2 regions of the Streptococcus dentapri genome follow, and region 2 is predicted to be linked to the other one. Evidence: predicted binding sites of a transcription regulator. Region 2 holds the regulator's gene; the other holds the start of a gene.
What was found. The regulator NrdR, encoded in region 2, represses ribonucleotide reductase genes. The targets are predictions, from matches to a motif close to ACACNATATATNGTGT.
Positions count from the first base shown of each region.

Region 1: the regulator NrdR is predicted to act here: its motif matches at 8,353-8,368, upstream of nrdH (glutaredoxin-like protein NrdH).

Region 1 is NZ_JBHSAC010000012.1:1,565-12,234, reverse strand. Features, by position in the region: gene ACFOSE_RS01495 (NADP-dependent glyceraldehyde-3-phosphate dehydrogenase) at 1-1,304, opposite strand, end outside; gene ptsP (phosphoenolpyruvate--protein phosphotransferase) at 1,423-3,156, opposite strand; gene ACFOSE_RS01485 (phosphocarrier protein HPr) at 3,159-3,422, opposite strand; gene icd (NADP-dependent isocitrate dehydrogenase) at 3,606-4,781, opposite strand; gene ACFOSE_RS01475 (citrate synthase) at 4,783-5,901, opposite strand; partial or broken gene ACFOSE_RS01470 (aconitase family protein) at 5,901-8,082, opposite strand; gene nrdH (glutaredoxin-like protein NrdH) at 8,446-8,670, shown strand; gene nrdE (class 1b ribonucleoside-diphosphate reductase subunit alpha) at 8,772-10,670, shown strand, end outside.
Region 2 is NZ_JBHSAC010000039.1:9,573-20,242, forward strand. Features, by position in the region: gene der (ribosome biogenesis GTPase Der) at 33-1,343, opposite strand; gene dnaI (primosomal protein DnaI) at 1,551-2,450, opposite strand; gene ACFOSE_RS04300 (DnaD domain protein) at 2,450-3,619, opposite strand; gene nrdR (transcriptional regulator NrdR) at 3,606-4,103, opposite strand; gene trhO (oxygen-dependent tRNA uridine(34) hydroxylase TrhO) at 4,381-5,367, shown strand; gene ACFOSE_RS04315 (response regulator transcription factor) at 5,477-6,169, opposite strand; gene ACFOSE_RS04320 (YceD family protein) at 6,230-6,766, opposite strand; gene htpX (zinc metalloprotease HtpX) at 6,880-7,770, opposite strand; gene ACFOSE_RS04330 (LemA family protein) at 7,780-8,331, opposite strand; gene rsmG (16S rRNA (guanine(527)-N(7))-methyltransferase RsmG) at 8,478-9,191, shown strand; gene ACFOSE_RS04340 (TrkH family potassium uptake protein) at 9,209-10,582, shown strand; gene ACFOSE_RS04345 (potassium channel family protein) at 10,595-10,670, shown strand, end outside.

The sequences.
Region 1 (10,670 bases), on a different contig from region 2:
GTCTTGTTATTGATGTGAACAGTTCCCACTTCAAGCTCTTCAGCAATTTTGAAGGCCAATGGGAAGTTTTTAGTGAAGACAGATGCTTGCAATCCATATTCAGATTTATTAGAGATTTCAATGGCTTCTTCAACAGACTTCACACGGATAATTGGGAGAACAGGTCCGAATGGTTCTTCCCAAGCCAGACGCATATCAATTGTTACCTTGTCAAAGAGGATTGGGCTGATGAGGTTGCCTTCACGTTTGATTTCAGTAAGTGCATCTGCTCCTTTTTCGCTAGCATCGTTAACAAGGCCTTCAACGAAGTCCGCCGCCTTAGTATCGATAAGAGGCGTGATATCCGCATCTTCTTCTGGCATACCAATCGTCAAGTCAAGAACTTTTTGGCGAATCTTTTCAACCAATTCATCTGCTATGCTTTCCATAACAAGAACACGCTTAACAGCTGTACAACGTTGACCCGAATAACCGAAGGCACCAGCGATAATATTCTTAGCTGCAATTTCAAGATCAGCATCTTCAAGGACGATGGCTGAGTCTTTACCACCGAGTTCGAGCATGATTGGACGCATCCCTGCCAACTGACCAATTTTTTCACCGATTGGTGTTGAACCAGTGAAATTGATGAAGTTGACAGCTTCATGTTCCACAATGTAGTCACCGATAATCGAACCGCGACCTGTAATGGTATTGAAGACACCAGCAGGAATACCTGCTTCTACAAAAGCTTCTGCTAAAAGAAGTCCTGAAATAGATCCTTGCGTTGGTGGCTTAAGGGCAACAACATTTCCTGAAATCAAAGCCGGAGCAATCTTAGAGCCGGCAAGGTTGATTGGATAGTTAAATGGGGAAATAGCTAGAACCAAACCAACTGGTTCACGACGAACAATGGCAATTTTTTTCTTGCTAGCTGCTTCAAAACTTCCACCTTCAAGCACTTCACCTTCCATGCGAAGTCCTTCTTCTGCTGCATAATTGATAATTTCAGCTGTACGAATAACTTCGCTGACAGCTGATTTATAACCCTTAGCAATTTCTTTTGAAAGAATAGCACCAATCTTCTCAGCATCACGTACTAAAATATCTGCTGCTTTATGAAGATATTCTGCACGTTCCACATAAGATAAGGCATGCCATTCTTTTTGTGCAGCTTTGGCAGAAGCATAAACATAATCAACTTCTTCTGGAGTCATCGCAGGAACTGATCCAAGTTCTTCACCTGTAGCAGGAGCATAAATCTTAATCTCATCCTGTGAGAGCTTCCACTCACCATTGACATAGTTTTTATATTGTTTTGTCATCTGGTTCTCCTTTATATCATGATAAACTTATTCTATCACTTTTTTAGTATTTTTCCAATATCTGCTACGGATAATAAAAAGACCGAGAAAAGCATCTCGATCCTTTCTATAAATTTAACTAGTCGACATTGACGTATTCCTTACCAAGTTCAAGAACTTCTTCCATAGTTGCACATTCTGTCAATGCACGGTTAGCATATTCTGCCATTTCAGTCGTATCAAGTTTCTTCATCAAACTACGTGTACGAAGGACAGAAGTTGCTGACATTGAGAACTCATCCAAGCCCATACCAACAAGCAAGGGAACGGCTGTTTGGTCACCGGCCATTTCTCCACACATTCCAGCCCATTTACCTTCAGCATGAGCAGCTTTGACAACATTGTTAATCAAGCGAAGAATTGATGGATTATATGGTTGATACAAATAAGATACTTGTTCATTCATACGGTCAGCAGCCATTGTGTATTGGATAAGATCATTGGTACCAATTGAGAAGAAATCAACCTCTTTGGCAAATTGATCAGCCAACATTGCTGCCGCTGGAATCTCAATCATGATACCAACTTGAATATTGTCTGCAACTGCAACACCTTCAGTCTTGAGGTTGGCTTTTTCCTCTTCAAATACCTTTTTAGCTGCACGGAATTCTTTAAGAAGAGCAACCATTGGGAACATAATACGTAATTGTCCATGAACCGAGGCACGAAGAAGAGCACGAATTTGTGTGCGGAACATAGCGTCTCCAGTTTCAGAGATAGAAATACGCAAGGCACGGAAACCAAGAAATGGATTCATCTCCTTTGGAAGATCGAAGTAAGGAAGTTCTTTATCCCCACCGATATCCATGGTACGAACCACAACTGGTTTACCATTCATACCTTCAAGTACAGTCTTATAAGCTTCATATTGTTCATCTTCAGTTGGAAAATCTTGAGAATCCATGTAAAGAAATTCTGTACGATAAAGACCAACAGCTTCAGCACCATTAGCATTAACACCTTCAACATCTTTAGGTGTGCCGATATTAGCCGCTAATTCGAAATGTTTACCATCAGCAGTGACAGTTTGCGCATCTTTAAGGAGAGCCCATTCAGCTTTTTGTTTAGCATAAGCTTCACCAGCCGCCTTAAATTCAGCAATCTGCTCACCAGTTGGATTGATGATAACTTCACCAGTGATACCATTTACAGCCACAACATCACCATCTTTAACGACCTCAGTAATATTGTTGGTACCAAGCACTGCAGCAATTTCCAAAGTACGTGCCATGATAGCAGAGTGGCTTGTACGACCACCGATATTGGTTACAAAAGCTTTAACAAATTTCTTATCGAGCTGAGCTGTATCTGAAGGAGTCAAGTCATGAGCGATAACAATTGATTCTTCATCAATAGCAGCAGGGTTTGGTAAACGAACACCCAGCAAATGAGCCAAAACGCGCTTTGAAACGTCGCGAATATCAGCCGCACGCTCCTGCATGTATGGGTTATCTTCCATACCTTCAAAGATAGTGATGAACATGTCTGTCACTTCTTTAAGGGAAGATTCCGCGTTGACTTGTTTTGCACGAATCGTTTCTTTAATTTGTCCGACCATTTCAGGGTCAGAGAGAACCATTAAGTGTGCATCAAATACGGCTGCAGCTTCTTCACCTAGGCTATCTACAGCTTTTTCACGGATAAGAGAAAGCTCGTCTTGAGATGCTGCTAGAGCAGCGTCTAGACGAGCCTCTTCTGCATTTGTGTCTGTAATAGATACAGTCTCAAATGATAAATCCGGTTGAACTAATAGATATGCCTTAGCAACAGCAACACCGTCTGATGCTGCAATTCCTTTAAGCATCTCTGTCATAATTATGCCAATCCTTCTTTTGTCATTGTTTCGTCAATAGCAGCGATTGCATCGTCTGCGTCTGTGCCTTCAGCTGAAATCGTAACATCAGCACCTTGACCAACACCAAGGCTCATAACACCCATGATTGATTTAAGGTTTACTGATTTACCTTTGTAGTCCAAAGTAATGTCTGAAGCAAATTTGCTAGCAGTTTGCACAAGCAATGTAGCTGGACGTGCGTGGATACCTGTTTCTGCAACAATGTGGAAATCTTTAGAAGCCATAGTGGTTCTCCTTTTTTCTATTGTAAATATTTTTGAATTATCTCATGATAACCCTTACAAAATGAAATTATATCACATCAAATTATCATTTTCAAGGCTTAAACTGATTTTACAGAAATTTTGGAAACTCTTTTCCTCTTCTTTCTTTGCAATAATTCTCAATAAAAAGACTCAAAACTATGGCTATTTAAACGTGCTTAATAAGACATCAGTAAACTGACTTGTTGTGAGCCCGTCACCCTCAGATAGATCTGCTGTAAAGCAAGACTGAGAAAAGGCTGCTTCAATGGATTTTTCAACCAAATCTGCTGCCTCCTGCCAACCCATATAGGATAGCATCATGGCACCTGAGAGTAGAACCGAGCAGGGGTTGGCTAGATTTTTACCGGCAATCTCAGGTGCTGTACCATGAGTTGCCTCAAAAATAGCGTGGCCTGTCTGATCATTGATATTAGCACCAGGAGAAATACCGATACCACCAACTTGAGCTGCTAAAGCATCGCTAGCATAGTCTCCATTGAGGTTTGTTAGGGCAACTACTTCAAAGCGTTGGGGATTTAAGAGAATCTGCTGTAAAAAATTGTCCGCAATAATATCATCAACTATCAGTTTTCCTTGAGCTAGTTCGGTGCTGTATTCTTGTTGAGCCAGTTCATAGCCCCACTTTCGAAAGCCTCCCTCGGTAAACTTTTGAATATTTCCTTTGTGGACTAAGGTAACCTTGCGCAAACCTTTATCAAGAGCATAGTCAATAGCTGAGCTAACCAAGCGTTGACTACCTTCGATAGAAATGGGTTTGATACCGATGCTACTGGTTTCAGGAAAGCGAATCTTTTGCATCTGCATCTCATTTTGCAAAAAATCAATGAGCTTGGCTACTTCATTGCTACCGGCTTCCCATTCAATACCGGTATAGATATCTTCCGTATTTTCACGGAAGATGGTAATATCAGTGTTTTCTGGATTCTTAAGCGGGCTAATAACCCCTTTAAAATAACGAACCGGTCGGACACAGGCATATAAATCCAACTCTTGGCGCAGTGCAACATTCAACGAGCGAATTCCTCCACCGATAGGTGTTTCCAAAGGACCTTTGATAGCAATTAGATTTTCTTTGATGCTGATTAAGGTATCATCTGGCAGCCACTGCCCTGTTTGGTCGAAAGATTTCTTGCCGGCTAGAACTTCCTGCCAGTCTATTTTTTTCTGCCCGTTATAGGCTTTAAGAACAGCTGCATCAAAAACTTTTTGAGCGTTGGGCCAGATATCCTTACCAACGCCATCTCCTTCAATATAGACGATTATCGGATTATCCGTAATTTGCAACTGACCATTTTCAACTATTGGTTTATCTGACATACTATCTCCTCTCCAATGGAATATATTCCAAATCAGACTGACCTATGTACTGCGAACGCGGACGAATGAGCCTATTGTTCTTCTGTTGTTCTTGAATATGAGCAATCCAGCCCGATACTCGACTCATGGCAAAAATAAGCGTAAAAATACTGCTATCAATCCCCAAAACATGATAAACCGTGGCAGAATAAAAATCGACATTGGGAATCAGTCCCTTGGCATTTTTCATATAATCCTCAACATCACGTGAAAGTTTGTACCAAATCTCGTTTTCTGTACCAACCGTCAACTCCTTAGCCATAAATCTGAGATATTTCTCTCTAGGATCCTGAGTTTTATAAACCCGATGGCCAAAGCCCATGATTTTCTCCTGAGAGTCCAATTTATCCTGCAGGTAGGACTGGGCATCTCCCAGCTCTTTGATCTCCTTCAACATATCAAAAACACGTTCATTGGCCCCACCATGCAGAGGGCCTTTGAGCGTTCCGATAGCTGTCGTCACACAGGAATAGATATCAGCCAACGTTGAAGCACAGACTCGCGCTGCAAAAGTAGAAGCGTTGAGCTCGTGGTCAGCATGCAAAATAAGCGCACGATTCAGAGCCTCTACTTCTAAATCAGCTGCCTCCTCACCATTTAACATGTAGAGGAAGTTGGCCGCAAAACTCAAATCTTCACGAGGTTCAATCGGACTCAACCCCATACGCAATCTGGCAAACGCGGCAATAATGGTAGGCATTTTCGCCATAAGCTGAATAGACTGCTCATATGTTGCTTCAATAGAATTTTCTTCGGCATGCACATTATAAACCCCTAGGAGGCTGACTGTTGAGCGCAACACACTCATTGGATGTAAGTGTTTACGGGATTGAATGAGAATGCACTGCTCCACGGCATCAGAAATGGCATAATTAGCTCGAAGTCTCGCCTTAAAGTGTTTGAGTTCAATCTGAGTTGGCAGATGCAAATTCCATAGAAGATAGATGACTTCTTCAAAACTCGCTCGATTATCCATGAGTACTGAAATATTGTAGCCTGCATAGGATAACTGGTCATCACTAATGGAGCTAATCCTTGTGTGACAGACTATTAAATCTTTTAAACCACTTTCTTCAGTCATCAATCTGTTCCTTTCTGTATTTGGGATGAGGCTAATTTCTTGCGGACTACCATTGGTAGAATACCGCCATTCTTGTAGTAGCGAATATCAGCAGCAGCATCAAAGCGAGCTAATGCCTGAAAAACTTTATCACCTTTTGAAGTATGTGCCGTGACAGTGACCAACTCTTGATATCTGGTTCTGATGACAAGTGAATATCATAAGTCTCATAACCAGTCAAGCCCATACTATCTGCTGTTTCTCCATCAAGGAATTGCAGGGGAAGAATTCCCATCATAATCAGATTAGAACGATGAATACGTTCAAAGCTTTCAGCTAGGACGGCCTTGACACCTAGAAGGCTAGCGCCTTTGGCTGCCCAATCACGACTGGAGCCCATACCATAATCCTTACCTGCAATAACTAAACTGCCTATATTATCAGCCTTATAGCTCATAGCTGCGTCATAGATACTGGTTAAATTGCCCTTATACTTAGTATAACCACCGATTTTACCATCGGCCAATTCATTTTTGATGCGAATATTGGCAAAGGTTCCTCGCATCATGACTTCGTGATTGCCACGACGACTACCATAAGAGTTGAAGTCTTCATAAGACACGCCATGCTGATTGAGGTATTCAGCCGCAGGACTATTACGAGCGATGTTCCCAGCCGGTGAGATGTGATCCGTTGTGACCGTATCACCAAACTTGGCTAAAACAGATAGGTTAGTTAAGGGTTTAATGATCAATTCCGCATCCAACTCCTCAAAATAAGGGGGATTTTGGATATAGGTTGATTCTTGATTCCAATGATAAACTTTACTTTTTTCTGTTGGAATCTGATTCCATTTTTCGCTAAGAAACCAGCCGACATGAGCACATAGGGGTTAGAGGTATTGGTACAACTAGTAATAGCAGCGATTGCAACGTGTCCAGTCGCAATCTCTTCTTCTCCTTGCTCATAGACGACAACGGCTTTCTTATTTAGCTCATCTGCCGGTAGGCCGAAACCACGAACACCCTCTTTTCTGCTGATGCTAGCCGTGAATTCCTTTTTAGCTTGACTGAGTTCAATACAGTCCTGAGGGCGTTTGGGACCAGAAATACTAGGCCCGACACTCGATAACTCAAGATCAACAATCTTAGTATAGGTCGCTTGAGACCGACTATCGTAAAAAAGATGGTTAACCTTGGCATAAGCCTCACTCAATCCGATATGTTCTTCATCGCGGTTGGTCAAGCGCATATAATTGAGCGTTTCATCATCAATAGGAAAATATGCACAGGTCGCACCATATTCAGGTGCCATATTGGCAATAGTGGCACGATCTGCTAGACTGAGCGTTCCTACTCCTGAACCGAAAAATTCGACAAATTTACCAACAACATTTTCTTGACGCAAAAGCTGGGTGACCCTCAGTGCGAGATCCGTCGCCGTTGCAATCTTAGGCATACTTCCCATCAATCTCACACCAATGACCTCTGGAATAGGGAAGTAAGAGGCTTCACCGAGCATGGCTGCCTCTGCTTCAATTCCACCTACTCCCCAGCCAAGGACGCCTATGCCATTAATCATGGTTGTATGACTATCTGTCCCAAACATGGAATCAGGATAAAGCAGACCGTCTTTTTCAATGATGACATCGCTCAAAAACTCGATATTAACCTGGTGGATAATACCGGTTGCTGGCGGTATGGCTCGATAATTATCAAAGGAATTCTCTGCCCATTTCAAAAATTCATAGCGCTCATTATTGCGTTTAAATTCCATATTGATGTTATCTTCTAAGGCCGTATCACATCCAAAATAATCGACTTGGACACTGTGATCAATAACTAAATCCACTGGAATATCCGGATTGATGAGATCAGCTTCTCCACCATTATTAACAACAGCATCACGCATGGCCGCCAAGTCTACGACTACTGGAACCCCTGTAAAGTCCTGTAGAATGACACGACTAGGTTTAAAAGGTATTTCTGAATTTTGGGGAATACTGGGAAACTTTAAAATAGCATCAATGTTATCTTTAGTAACGTCAACATCATCCAACTTACGCAAAAGATTTTCTAGCAAAATCCTTAAGCTATAGGGAAGTTTCCTTAAATCAATGCCCTTATCTCGAGTCAGTCCTTCCAAATCATAATAAATATAAGATTTATCATTAAATGTTAGGGTCTTTCTATAGTCTGCCATAAGCACCCTCCTATAATGTTATATTATATAACATTATAATTCTTGTTTTTGGAAAAGTCAATCTGTTTACATTTAATATGTTATAAAACATAACATTAAATAACTGAAAAATCTTATTGCGAGATTATCATCATCTCTCTCCATTTTATAGAAAGAAATTCATCCATTTTTTTAACTTAGAAAAGTGACAGATCCCTTATTTCACTTGATTTTTCCCTTATTTTTTAGCAGCTTTTTACCACAATATATTGGGGGAGTCTGTTTTATCTGCCACAAAATATTGTGGTTTTTCGAGTGAAATCTCTTGATTTTTAAATCTATTTTGGGTATCCTTATAAGGTATTAAATTTTAGGAGAGATTACATGTCACAAATTACCCTATTTTCAAAAAACAATTGTATGCAATGCAAGATGACTAAGAAGTTCTTGGAGCAAAACAGTGCTGATTTTGAAGAAATTAATATTGATGAACATCCGGAAAAAGTTGATTATGTCAAGAGTTTAGGTTTCACAGCTGCTCCTGTTATTGAAGCTGGAGAAATTACTTTTTCAGGTTTTCAGCCTGCTAAATTGAAAGAGATTGTCTAAGCTACTCTCAATCAATATCACAAGGACTGACCAAGTAGTTATTCAACTACTTGGCAGTTTTAGCTTTTTTCATCATATTATTTAGATAAAAAGGAACAATTATGAGTCTTAAAGATCTAGGCGATGTATCATACTTCCGCCTCAATAATGAAATAAACCGTCCAGTCAATGGGCAGATTCCACTTCATAAGGATAAAGAAGCCCTTAAGGCTTTCTTCTTAGAGAATGTCAACCCCAATTCGATGCCTTTTGATTCTATTACTGATAAAATCAACTACTTGATTGAAAACGACTATATTGAGTCCGCCTTTATTGGTAAATATTCACCAGCTTTTATCGAGGAACTTTCTCAAGAAATTCACGCAACAGATTTCCGCTTCCAATCCTTCATGGCAGCCTATAAATTTTATCAGCAGTATTCCCTCAAGACTAATGATGGCAGCTACTATCTCGAAAGTATTGAAGATCGTGTACTTTTCAATGCCCTCTACTTCGCTGATGGTAATGAAGAACTGGCAAAGGATTTAGCAAACGAAATGATCCACCAGCGCTATCAACCAGCGACACCTTCTTTCTTAAATGCTGGTCGTAGCCGCCGTGGGGAATTGGTGTCTTGTTTCCTGATTCAGGTGACAGATGACATGAATTCAATCGGTCGCTCAATCAATTCAGCTCTGCAATTATCTCGTATCGGCGGCGGAGTTGGTATCAGCCTCAACAACTTGCGGGAAGCTGGTGCACCTATCAAGGGTTATGCCGGAGCAGCTTCTGGGGTTGTTCCTGTCATGAAGCTTTTTGAAGATAGCTTCTCTTACTCAAATCAACTCGGTCAACGCCAAGGAGCAGGGGTTGTCTACCTCAATGTTTTCCACCCAGATATCCTCAATTTTCTTTCTACCAAGAAAGAAAATGCAGATGAAAAGGTACGCGTCAAAACCCTTTCTCTGGGTGTAACCGTCCCTGATAAATTTTATGAATTGGCCCGCAAGGATGAAGACATGTATCTATTTAGTCCTTACACGGTTGAAAAAGAATATGGTAAGCCCTTTAATTACATTGATATTACATCTATGTACGATGAGCTAGTGGCCAATCCCAACATCACGAAAACTAAGATTCGAGCACGGGATTTGGAAACTGAAATCTCTAAATTGCAACAGGAATCAGGTTACCCTTACATCGTCAACGTGGACACTGCTAACCGTCACAATCCAATTGATGGCAAGATTATCATGTCCAACTTATGTTCAGAAATCCTCCAAGTTCAAACACCTAGCGTCCTCAATGATGCCCAAGAATATCTCACTTTGGGAACTGATATCTCATGTAATTTGGGGTCAACTAACATTTTGAACATGATGACCTCACCTGACTTTGGTCGTTCAATCAAGGCTATGACCCGTGCTCTTACTTTTGTAACAGATTCATCAAGTATCGATGCCGTGCCTTCTATCAAGTATGGAAATGAGCAAGCCCATACCTTTGGATTGGGAGCTATGGGACTACATTCCTATCTTGCTACCCATCATATTGAGTATGGTAGTCCAGAATCTATAGAGTTCACTGATATTTATTTCATGTTGATGAACTACTGGACCTTGGTTGAATCAAACAATATCGCACGAGAGCGTCATGAAACTTTCGTTGGTTTTGAAAAGTCAAAATATGCTGACGGCACTTATTTTGATAAATATGTGACCGGTCAATTTGTACCAAAAACCGATCGTATCAAAGAATTATTCAAAGACCATTTCATCCCTCAAGCAGAGGACTGGGAAGCTCTCCGTCAAGCAGTAATGCAAGATGGTCTCTATCATCAAAATCGCCTGGCTGTGGCTCCGAATGGTTCCATCTCATACATCAATGACTGTTCAGCATCTATTCATCCTATCACTCAACGTATTGAGGAACGCCAAGAAAAGAAAATTGGTAAAATTTACTACCCTGCGAATGGACTTTCAACTGACACCATTCCTTACTACACATCTGCCTATGATATG
Region 2 (10,670 bases):
GGGCTGGACTTTCGTATATTTAGTGTCTTAGCTCATTTTCGTTTGCGAGCAATCAGGCGAATAGGTGTTCCTTCAAAAACAAAAGCTTCGCGGATTTGATTTTCCAAGAAGCGCAAGTAAGAAAAATGCATCAGCTCTTCTTCATTGACAAAGATAATGAAAGTCGGTGGTTTGACTGAAACCTGTGTCCCGTAGAAAATCTTGAGACGCTTACCTTTGTTTGTCGGTGTTGGGTTGATAGCTACTGCATCCATGATGATGTCGTTGAGAACAGCCGATGGGATACGGGTATTCTGACTCTGGCTGATGCGCTTAATCAGCTCAGGCAGTTTATTTAAACGCTGTTTGGTCTCTGCTGATACAAAAACAATAGGCGCATAACTCAAAAATTGGAAATTATCGCGGATATCAGCTTCCCATTGGCTTACGGTATGATTGTCCTTGGTAATCGTATCCCACTTGTTGACCACAATGATGATACCCTTACCGGCATCATGCGCAAAACCAGCGATACGCTTGTCGTATTCGCGAATTCCTTCTTGAGCATTGATGACCATCAGTACAACATCTGAGCGGTCAATAGCTCGCATAGCTCGCATAACCGAATACTTTTCTGTATTTTCGTAGACTTTACCAGATTTACGCATTCCTGCTGTATCAATCATAGTGTATTCTTGTCCTTCACTATCAACAAAATCGGTGTCAATGGCATCACGTGTTGTTCCTGCAAGAGGGCTAGCAATGACACGTTCTTCTCCTAGGATAGCATTGATGAGGCTGGACTTTCCAACATTGGGACGACCGATCAGACTGAATTTAATGATATTGGGATTCTCATCATCGTCCTCTGCTGGAAGCTTATCAACAATAAGATCAAGAATATCCCCTGTTCCGATGCCATGAACGGAGGAAACAGGATAAGGATCCCCTAAACCGAGCGAATAAAAATCGTAAATATCACTGCGCATCTCTGGATTATCTATTTTATTAACTGCTAGAATAACTGGCTTATTGGTACGGTAGAGAATCCTTGCAACGTATTCATCCGCATCAGTAACGCCTTCTTTTCCAGAAACAACGAAAACGATAATATCTGCTTCTGTCATAGCAATATCAGCTTGATGCTTGATTTGTTCCATGAATGGGGCATCGACATCATCGATCCCTCCGGTATCAATAATACTGAACTGACGATTGAGCCATTCAGCCTTGGTGTAGATTCGATCGCGCGTAACTCCTTCAACATCTTCGACGATGGAGATGCGCTCACCCGCTATCCGGTTAAATAAGGTCGATTTCCCCACATTGGGGCGACCAACAATAGCTACTGTTGGTAAATTCATAATCATAAGACCGACTAAAAACAAAGAGAAAATAGATAGCCTTAGGCAATCAATACCTTAGCCACCCTATTTTCAATCCTTTAGTCGGTTTCAAATCCTTTCTGTAAATTAAAGCATCTTAAAATTAAAAACTTTGCTCAGCTTAATGATGGGCTAGATGGTTACTCATGATATCACAATAGTAAAGCTTTATAAGTACTTCGTTTTTTAACGTCTGTTCTCACCTTTTAGCTGGACAGCTTTTGCCAGATAGCGCACGCGCTCCAAGACCCGTTTAGCCTGCCAGGTTTCATCATAGCCCTTGATATTACCAAATTTAGCTTCTAAATTAGCCAGACTGTAGTTTGATGTAAAGAAAGTCGGTAATTCTTCCAACATCCGATGTTGGAGAATGACCTGCAGTACTTCATCACGCACCCAAGAGGTTGTCTGTTCAGCACCAATATCGTCTAAAATTAAGACGGGAACGGATTTAACGGCATCAATTTCCTCTTTGACACTGCCACTATTGATAGCATTTTTTATATCAATAATGAAGCTAGGATAGTGAAGCATGGTTGTTTCAACACCCTTTTTCTCCGATAGTTCATGAGCCATAGCTGCTAGCATAAAGGATTTCCCAATCCCCATATCACCATAAATATAGAGACCTTTTTGCCCAGGTGAAGGGTAATTATCAACAAAATGAACCAGATACTGAAAAACATCAGAACGTGAGCCTGTAATATCAACATCTTCAAAAGTAATACTCTTATAAGACCTAGGTAGGCTGACCACATGAATACGATCAGCAATCGCCTTTTGAGCCTGAGCTAATTTAAGTTCTTTTGTTTCTCTATAAGAAACATCAGCATAACCTTCATTCATAATCAAGACAGGTTCATACCCCTTGGCACTATAACTTGAATCTTGAATCTGATATTTTCGCCGCTCAACCAAAAATTGATTAAATTTAGGCAGGCTACGCTTAATTTCAGCCTGAGAAAGATGATGTCCAGAGATAAAGTCTGCAATATCCTGATCAGATATAATCTGTTGTGTTAAACTCTCTAGATCAACACGGTCAGCATGACCCTGCTTTGATAAAGCTTTTCCGATACTCTCCATTATTCACCATCCTTTCTTAGCTTGGCTAACATCTGCCGCTTCATTTCATCTAGTTTTGCTTGTTCTTCCGGTGTCGTCTCATCCTTGTAGTCTGGATTGCTCCATTCGGGAATGCTGGAAGCTGTTTTATTAACTCTCTGAGGCTTACCCTTAGTTTGACTTTGGGAACCACTATCCCGCATTTTCTCAACGGCCTGCTCAGCTGTAGTAATCTTTTGAAAGGCGAAATCGTTGGCTAATTTCATAATGTAGCGGCGATTGAGATTAGCTGACTTGGTCTTGTTAAAGGTGTAGAGCACCATAATGTTGATAACCTCGTCTAAGAAGGACATTTGGGCCAACTCATCCAAAATCTTGGCTTCATCAGCAGTCATCACCATGGCCTGACGCCCACGCTTAATCTTAGCCAAAAAGATTTCCGGGCTTGAGGACTTGGCTTCACTCAGAATGATTTTCTCGGACTGACTGAAAGCTTCCTTGGAAACTTTCTTGGGCTGATTCAATTTAGTCAAAATCCTCTTGGGTAAAATGGTATGGCGACTGGCTGTTTCTTTAGCTAGTTGATAGACATCAAACCAAGTCAAACTAAATTTTTCGGAAATATTATAAAGAGCGATAACATCTTGCTTTTCTTGATCAAAGTGCAGACCATCAGCCGCCATACGATTTTTAAAGCTGTCCAAATCAAAGCTATTCTTCATACGACTAGGTTGTAAATCAATCTCACCCTTATCGGAAAAGACCTCTGAAAATTTCTTAGAAATATCACGAACACCTTTAAGCTCTGGCATTTCCAAATCAGCGACAGCTACGTCGCCGATATGGCTTTCCAAAAGACGCCGATAGACAGCGTTTGATAGGAAAACCTTAGGAGTCAAAGGCTCTTTGAGCTCGATAAGATAGTCAGACATATCTTGATACAGTGCCAATAAATCCATGCCAGTCAAAATCGCTAAAGCTGCTTCAAAATGTGGTAAATCTAAGAGTGTGTGGTTTAAAATTTCAGCAATCTTGTGAGAAGATTTCCCATCATCATAAAAACTGATCAGATACTGATAGACCACAGTCGCATCACTTCCAATAATTGGAAGATATAGCCGAATCAAATTGGTCATATCCTTACTGACCTGATTATTTTTCACAAAAGAAAAATTATCAATTGGCTTCATCGTTTACCTTATTCTTTTTGTTTTTACTGCGAACACGATTAGTAATCTGTTGGAGCAGATTTTCAATTTCATCAACATCCTTGAAACTACGATAGACACTGGCAAAACGAACATAGGTAATCTCATCGAGATCTGCCAGTTCATCCATTACGAGATTACCGATGACTTCACTGGATACTTCACTGTCATATTCACTGCGAATTTTTTGTTCAATCCGGCTGATAACATTTTCAATATCAACACTGGAAACCGGCCGCTTTTGAGCACTTTGGATAATACCATTCAAGATTTTATCGCGTGAAAACTGCTCACGCGTACCATCTTTTTTAACGACCAAGAGAGGAACTTCCTCGATGCGCTCAAAAGTTGTGAAACGTGCTCCACAATTATCACACTCTCGACGACGACGGATGGTATTACCATCCTCAGCTTGACGGCTATCAACAACACTAGATTTATTATTATTACATCTTGGGCAACGCATATAAATACCCCATCTATCATCTTTTTATAATACCTTATTCTAACACAAATTGGATCATAAAAAAAGGATTGGCTTTCACTGTCAAACCTCATTCCAGCGCCTTTTGATAAGCACAGAATGATTTCTCAGTTCAGATTTTTGCCTTCTTTTTAGTAAATCGTTATACTCATATAGTAAGTGTTGTCAATCGGGCAGCCTTTCGGAAGTGCCTCAGCAGAAGACTACTTCGCTGCTTATCAGTTACTTCCAATCTCTTGAAAAGATTTAAGGAGAAAATATGTCTAACGATATCAGAGTCTTGCTCTATTATAAATATGTTCCCATTGAAAATGCTAAAGAATATGCACAAATTCATTTGGATTTCTGTAAATCTATCGGCCTTAAAGGACGCGTTCTGATTGCCGATGAGGGAATCAACGGTACTGTTTCAGGGGATTTTGAAACCACTCAAAAATACATGGACTGGGTACACAGCAACGAACGCTTCGCTGATCTTTGGTTCAAAATTGATGAAGAACCTCAAGATGCCTTCAAAAAAATGTTTGTCCGCTACAAAAAAGAAATTGTTCACCTTGGCTTAGAAGATAATAATTTTGACAGCGACATCGACCCCTTGGAAGTAACAGGGGAATACCTCAGTCCGAAACAGTTTAAAGAAGCTCTTCTTGATGAAGATACTGTCGTTCTTGATACACGCAATGACTATGAATACGATCTTGGTCATTTTCGCGGAGCAATCCGTCCAGATATCCGTAACTTCCGCGAGTTGCCACAATGGGTCCGCAACAACAAGGAAAAATTCATGGAAAAACGCGTGGTCGTCTACTGTACCGGCGGGGTTCGCTGTGAGAAATTCTCAGGCTGGATGGTCCGTGAAGGCTTCAAAGATGTTGGTCAGCTCCACGGAGGTATCACTACCTATGGTAAAGACCCAGAAGTTCAGGGTGAACTTTGGGATGGCGCTATGTATGTCTTTGATGAACGTATCTCAGTACCCATCAACCATGTAGATCCGACTGTTATCGGACGTGATCACTTTGATGGCAACCCCTGCGAGCGCTATGTGAATTGTGCCAACCCTTTCTGTAACAAACAAATCTTCGCCTCAGAAGAAAACGAAGCCAAATACCTTCGCGGCTGTTCGCCAGAATGCCGTGCCCATGAACGCAACCGCTATGTTGCTGAAAATAGTCTCACTCGTCAAGAGTGGAAAGAACGTTTAGCAGACATTGGCGAAGTATTGCCCGAAGCTGTCAGTGTTTAATCTAAAAATTTGAATAAAACTCTTAGGATTCGTATCAAAAACCCTAAGAGTTTTTTATTTATAGATTAAGACATTTGCTTCGATTAATTTCGCTACGACATTAGCAGTCCTAATCATTGCTGCGAATGACATAACCCAGACCGCGGACCGTCTCAATATAAGAATCTTTCCCAGACTGGTCAATTTTATCCCGAAGGTAACGAATATAAACATCAACGATATTCGTTTCAATGTTTTCCTCGTTATAACTCCAAACATGGCTGAGCAACTCTTCCCTTGTCATTACTTTATCAATATGATAAAGCAAGGTAGATAAAAGTGCAAATTCCCTATTTGTCAAAGAGATGATTTCGCCGTTGCGAATAACTGCCTTGTTCTTTTCATCTAAAACCAAGTCTCGGTAGGTCGTTTGTAACTTGAAAGGTTTTCGCCGTTTAATGTTTTTACGCTCAAAAGCTTGGTCTACTTTTTCAAGCAGCTCTCCAATGGCAAACGGTTTAATCAGATAGTCATCTGCTAATTCATCTGTCTTGGGCAAAACCTCTGCCTTATCATTACGATCGACCATCATGATAATAGGCACTGATGCCGCCTGTCTAATTTGATGCATCAATTCAAAACCATCTTGATCTGACAATTTAAAATCGATGACGATTAGTTCAAAATCCTTCTCCTGAGCATTTTTTAAGCCGGAACGTCCGTCCTGACTGGTGGCGACTCGATAACCTTGGTTTTGTAATTCCAAGGAAACCAGACGCGCTAAACTCTTTTCACTCTCAATCATAAGAATGCGTTTAGCCATGTCACTACCTCCATTTTGCAAATTCCACTATTTATTCGATAAGAGAATCTATCTTCTGTATTAGTCCTGATCAAATAAGCCATCCAGAGAAGCAAAGGGATTATTAGCCTCTTGTTTTTCTCGTTGAAGAACTTGATACTGCGATTCTGTCAATACTGTCCAATCGTTTCCTGACGGCAGGCTGTCATTTTCAGCTTCTGCTTCACTCAAGACTCTGAGTGGAATATTAAGCAGGATATTATCAACGATACTTTCATCTAAATCAATTTCTTCACCTTCCAAGATCAAGACCAGGTCATCATCTACCAAATCCTGCTTAGCCTTAGCTTGCGCTGCTTCAATAAAGACCTCGGATACAAAGAAACTCTGCGGTACCTCAACAGGCTCCATCGAACGACTAGATGGTAGGGTCACCGTATATGAGAGATCATAATTGAGTAGAAAAAGACCTTCATCATAAGTCGCCAAGCCTTTAGCTTTAACAGCCTTAATATCTATAATTTCTGGATTACGGCTGAGCAAGATTTTTTTGATATCAGCAGTCTGATCAAAATGGAGGCCTTCTGGATTTTTTTTTAATTCTAAGATGTTGAGCATAGTTTTCCTTCTGTTTAAATAGATTGTTCTTAATATACCAGAAATAGTTTTCAATTTCTTTACAAGAAAACAAAAATCGCTCAACGAGAGCGATTCATTTTGTTAAATATCACTTAGGCATTTTCCAAACGGGCAATGCGATCAGCGATCGGCGGATGAGTGAAAAATAAAGATTTCATTCCCCGCTTTTTGATAGGATCACTGATATAGAGGGCTGCACTAGCATCGTCAACATGCTGTTGCATAGGTTGGGATTGTTCCAACTTCTTCAGTGCATTGATGAGCCCTTGAGGATTTCGAGTTAATTCTACCGAACTGGCATCAGCGAGGTATTCACGCTGACGAGAAATCGCCAACTGAACTAAGCTAGCTGCCAAGGGGGCTAAAACCAGAGCAAGCAGTGAAAAAATCAAGAGAAAAATCTCCAGACCTGCACTACCTTCACGGTTATTAGAGCGGCGGCCGCCCCACCACATCATACGTCCACCAAAACTGGATATCAGAGTTACTGCACTGGCAAGTGCCACAGCGATAGTTGAAATTCGGATATCATAATTACGAACATGGCTGATTTCATGTCCGACAACTCCTTCCAATTCTTCGCGATTCAAGGCTTCCAAGATCCCGCTTGTCGCAGCCACCGCTGCATTCTTCGGTGAGGAGCCTGTCGCAAAAGCATTCAAAGAGGGATCATCAATTACAAAGACACGAGGCATAGGGATTTGGGCTACCATGGCCATATCTTCAACCACATGGTAATAATCTGGATACTCATCAACCCTTATTTCTCGTGCATAATTCATAGACATCACAACATTAGTTGATTGAAAAATCATGCTAGCTGCATAGATAACTCCAATAATCAGAGCAATCAGGACTCCTCCAAGCAAATTATCCAGCCAGAGGTAGCCCACCGCTGACCCGATTAAGGCTAGGAGAATAAAGAAAAGAATAAGCAATAAAAGAGTGCGCCGCTTGTTTGAAGCAATTTGTTTATAGAGCATAGACGACCTCTAAAAATTGAAATCAACTTTAGGCACAACTTTTTCTTCTTCAGGTGTCTCCAAGAATTGAGTAGGTTTGAAACCAAAGATACCTGCAACCAAACTGCTAGGGAAGGTTTGCAATTTAGTATTGTAGTTAGCTGTTGTGCTATTGTAAAGCTGACGGGAATAAGAAATTTTATTTTCCGTATTGGTCAGCTCTTCTTGTAACTTAACGAAACTAGTATTAGCCTTCAAATCAGGATAATTTTCAGCAACAGCAAAGATACCCGACACCTGTCTAGTCAAAGCGTCACTGGCCTGCATAGCCTCTGCTGGTGATTTAGCCTGAGCCACTTGAGCACGAAGTTCTGAGACCTTGGTCAGTGTTTTTTCTTCATAGGCCGCATACCCTTTGACCGTTTCTAGCAAATTTGGAATGAGGTCATTGCGACGTTTCAACTGAACGTCAATCTGACTCCAGGCTTCCTGAGTTTGCATATGAGATTTTACGAGACTGTTGTAGCTTATAATAACCAAAATCACAATTACAGCTACAATAGCAAGAATAATCCACAACATAATTATCATCCTCCAATAGTTAGTAACTTTATTATAACAAAAAAAGCGGGAAAGGCCTATTTTTCAAACCCTTCAAACCGATAAACTTTTTTACCTCAGACTAAAAACATGATAGAATAGAGCTATTGAAAATTCGAGGAGATGTAATGACACCGCAAGAATTTTATAAACTTCTTACCGAACAGGGGTGGGCTTTATCAGACTTACAGAAAAAGCAGTTTAACCGCTATTTTGAACTACTGATTGAGTGGAATGATAAAATCAATCTAACAGCCATTACCGATAAAAATGAAGTCTATCTCAAGCACTTCTATGACTCTATCGCACCCGTTTTACAAGGAAAAATCAGCAATCATCCTAGCCAACTTTTGGATATTGGAGCTGGAGCTGGCTTTCCTAGTCTGCCAATGAAGATTCTCTGCCCTGAACTCAAGGTCACTATTATTGATTCGCTCAATAAGCGCATCACTTTTCTTAAGACACTAACTGAGGAACTGGACTTAAAAGATGTTCAATTCTATCACGGCAGGGCAGAAGATTGGGGACAGGATAAATCCTTGCGCGGGCAATTTGATCTAGTTACAGCTAGGGCTGTGGCTCGCCTGCAAATTCTAACAGAGCTGACCATCCCCTTTTTAAAGATTGGCGGTCAGTTGCTTGCGCTCAAAGCAGCCGCAGCAGATGAAGAGATTGCCGAGGCTAGACAGGCTTTGTCTCTTCTGTTTGCCAAGGTTATTGAAAATGCAACCTATCAACTCCCTAATGGGGATGGGCGCACCATCACTGTCGTTGAAAAAAAGAAGGAAACGCCCAATAAGTATCCCCGCCGAGCTGGGATTCCCAATAAAAAACCACTTTAAATTGAGAATAAGTCTTTATGGTATCATTATTTAAAAAGTTATCTGTCGCTCAAAAAATCAGTTTAAGTTTTATCATCGTTATTATAATAGGCAGTTTATTACTTTCCCTACCGATAATGCACTATGATAGCGCTCCTGCCACAACCTATCTGGATCACCTTTTCAATACGGTATCCATCGTTTGCGTAACGGGACTGTCTGTATTTTCAATTGGAGATGTCTATAATGGACTGGGACAGGCTGTTGTTATCTGCCTAATTCAAATAGGTGGCTTGGGATTAGTCAGCCTGATTTCCTTTAGTTACTACAGTATCAATCAGCGGATGTCTTTGGAACAACAAGAAATCTTGCAATCTTCTATCGGTAATAATTCGAGTGCTGATTTGAGACGTTATCTTTTTCGCATTTATAAGATTACCTTCGCTATAGAAGGCCTGGTCGCCTTGCTCTTGATGCTCGACTTTATTCCTCGATTCGGCTGGCAACACGGCATGTTTAATAGTCTTTTTTTGGCTATTTCTGCCTTTTGCAATGCTGGCTTTGATAACCTTGGATCCAATAGTTTAATCAACTATCAGCTTAATTGGATTGTCAATTTAACCATCGCTTTTGCCATCATTTCTGGCGGGCTCGGTTTTCGGAATTGGATGACCTTAATTGATACGATGAAATCTTGGCTAAAGGAGCGTCCTCATCGATTTGGTCTCGTCAAAAGAAAATTGAGAGTGCAAACGCGCTTAGTTTTAGCAACAACTGCCATCATCCTAGCCAGCGGTACCGCCCTGGCCTGGATTTTAGAATGGGATAACCCTGAAACAATTGGTAGCTTAAGCTTTTATCAGCAGGGTTTAATCAGCTTTTTTCAAACTGTCACCATGCGAACAGCTGGTTTTGCAACAATTGACTATACCAAAACTGGACATGCTGCTAATTTCATCTTTATGTTACAAATGCTGATTGGTGGAGCCCCCGGAGGTACAGCTGGTGGAGTCAAGCTAATTGTCACTGCTATTATTTTTCTCATCTTTAAATCGGAATTTCTGGGACAAACACGGGTTAGCGTCTTTCATCGCACTATCCCTTCTCAGCTCATCAAACAGACACTAACCATTCTCATCTTTTTCTTTACGATATTAATTGTGGGATATGTTTGTCTCTTAGAATTTGAACCCGATATCGATCCTTTTAAGCTCTTATTTGAGGCTTGCAGTGCCTTGGCGACAGTTGGGGTATCTATGGATGTCACTTCGCACCTATCAACGGAGAGCCGCTGGATCGTTATGGCACTCATGTTCTTAGGTCGGGTAGGTCCGATAACCGTCCTAATTAGCCTCCGTCAAAAAATTGAAAAAACGATACATTATGCAGAAACCGACCTTGTTTTAGGTTAAAAAAGGGAAACTATGTCTGAAAAAATTATTGGTGTCCTAGGACTGGGAATTTTTGGTACGACTTTAGCTCAAGAATTAGCTAAATTTG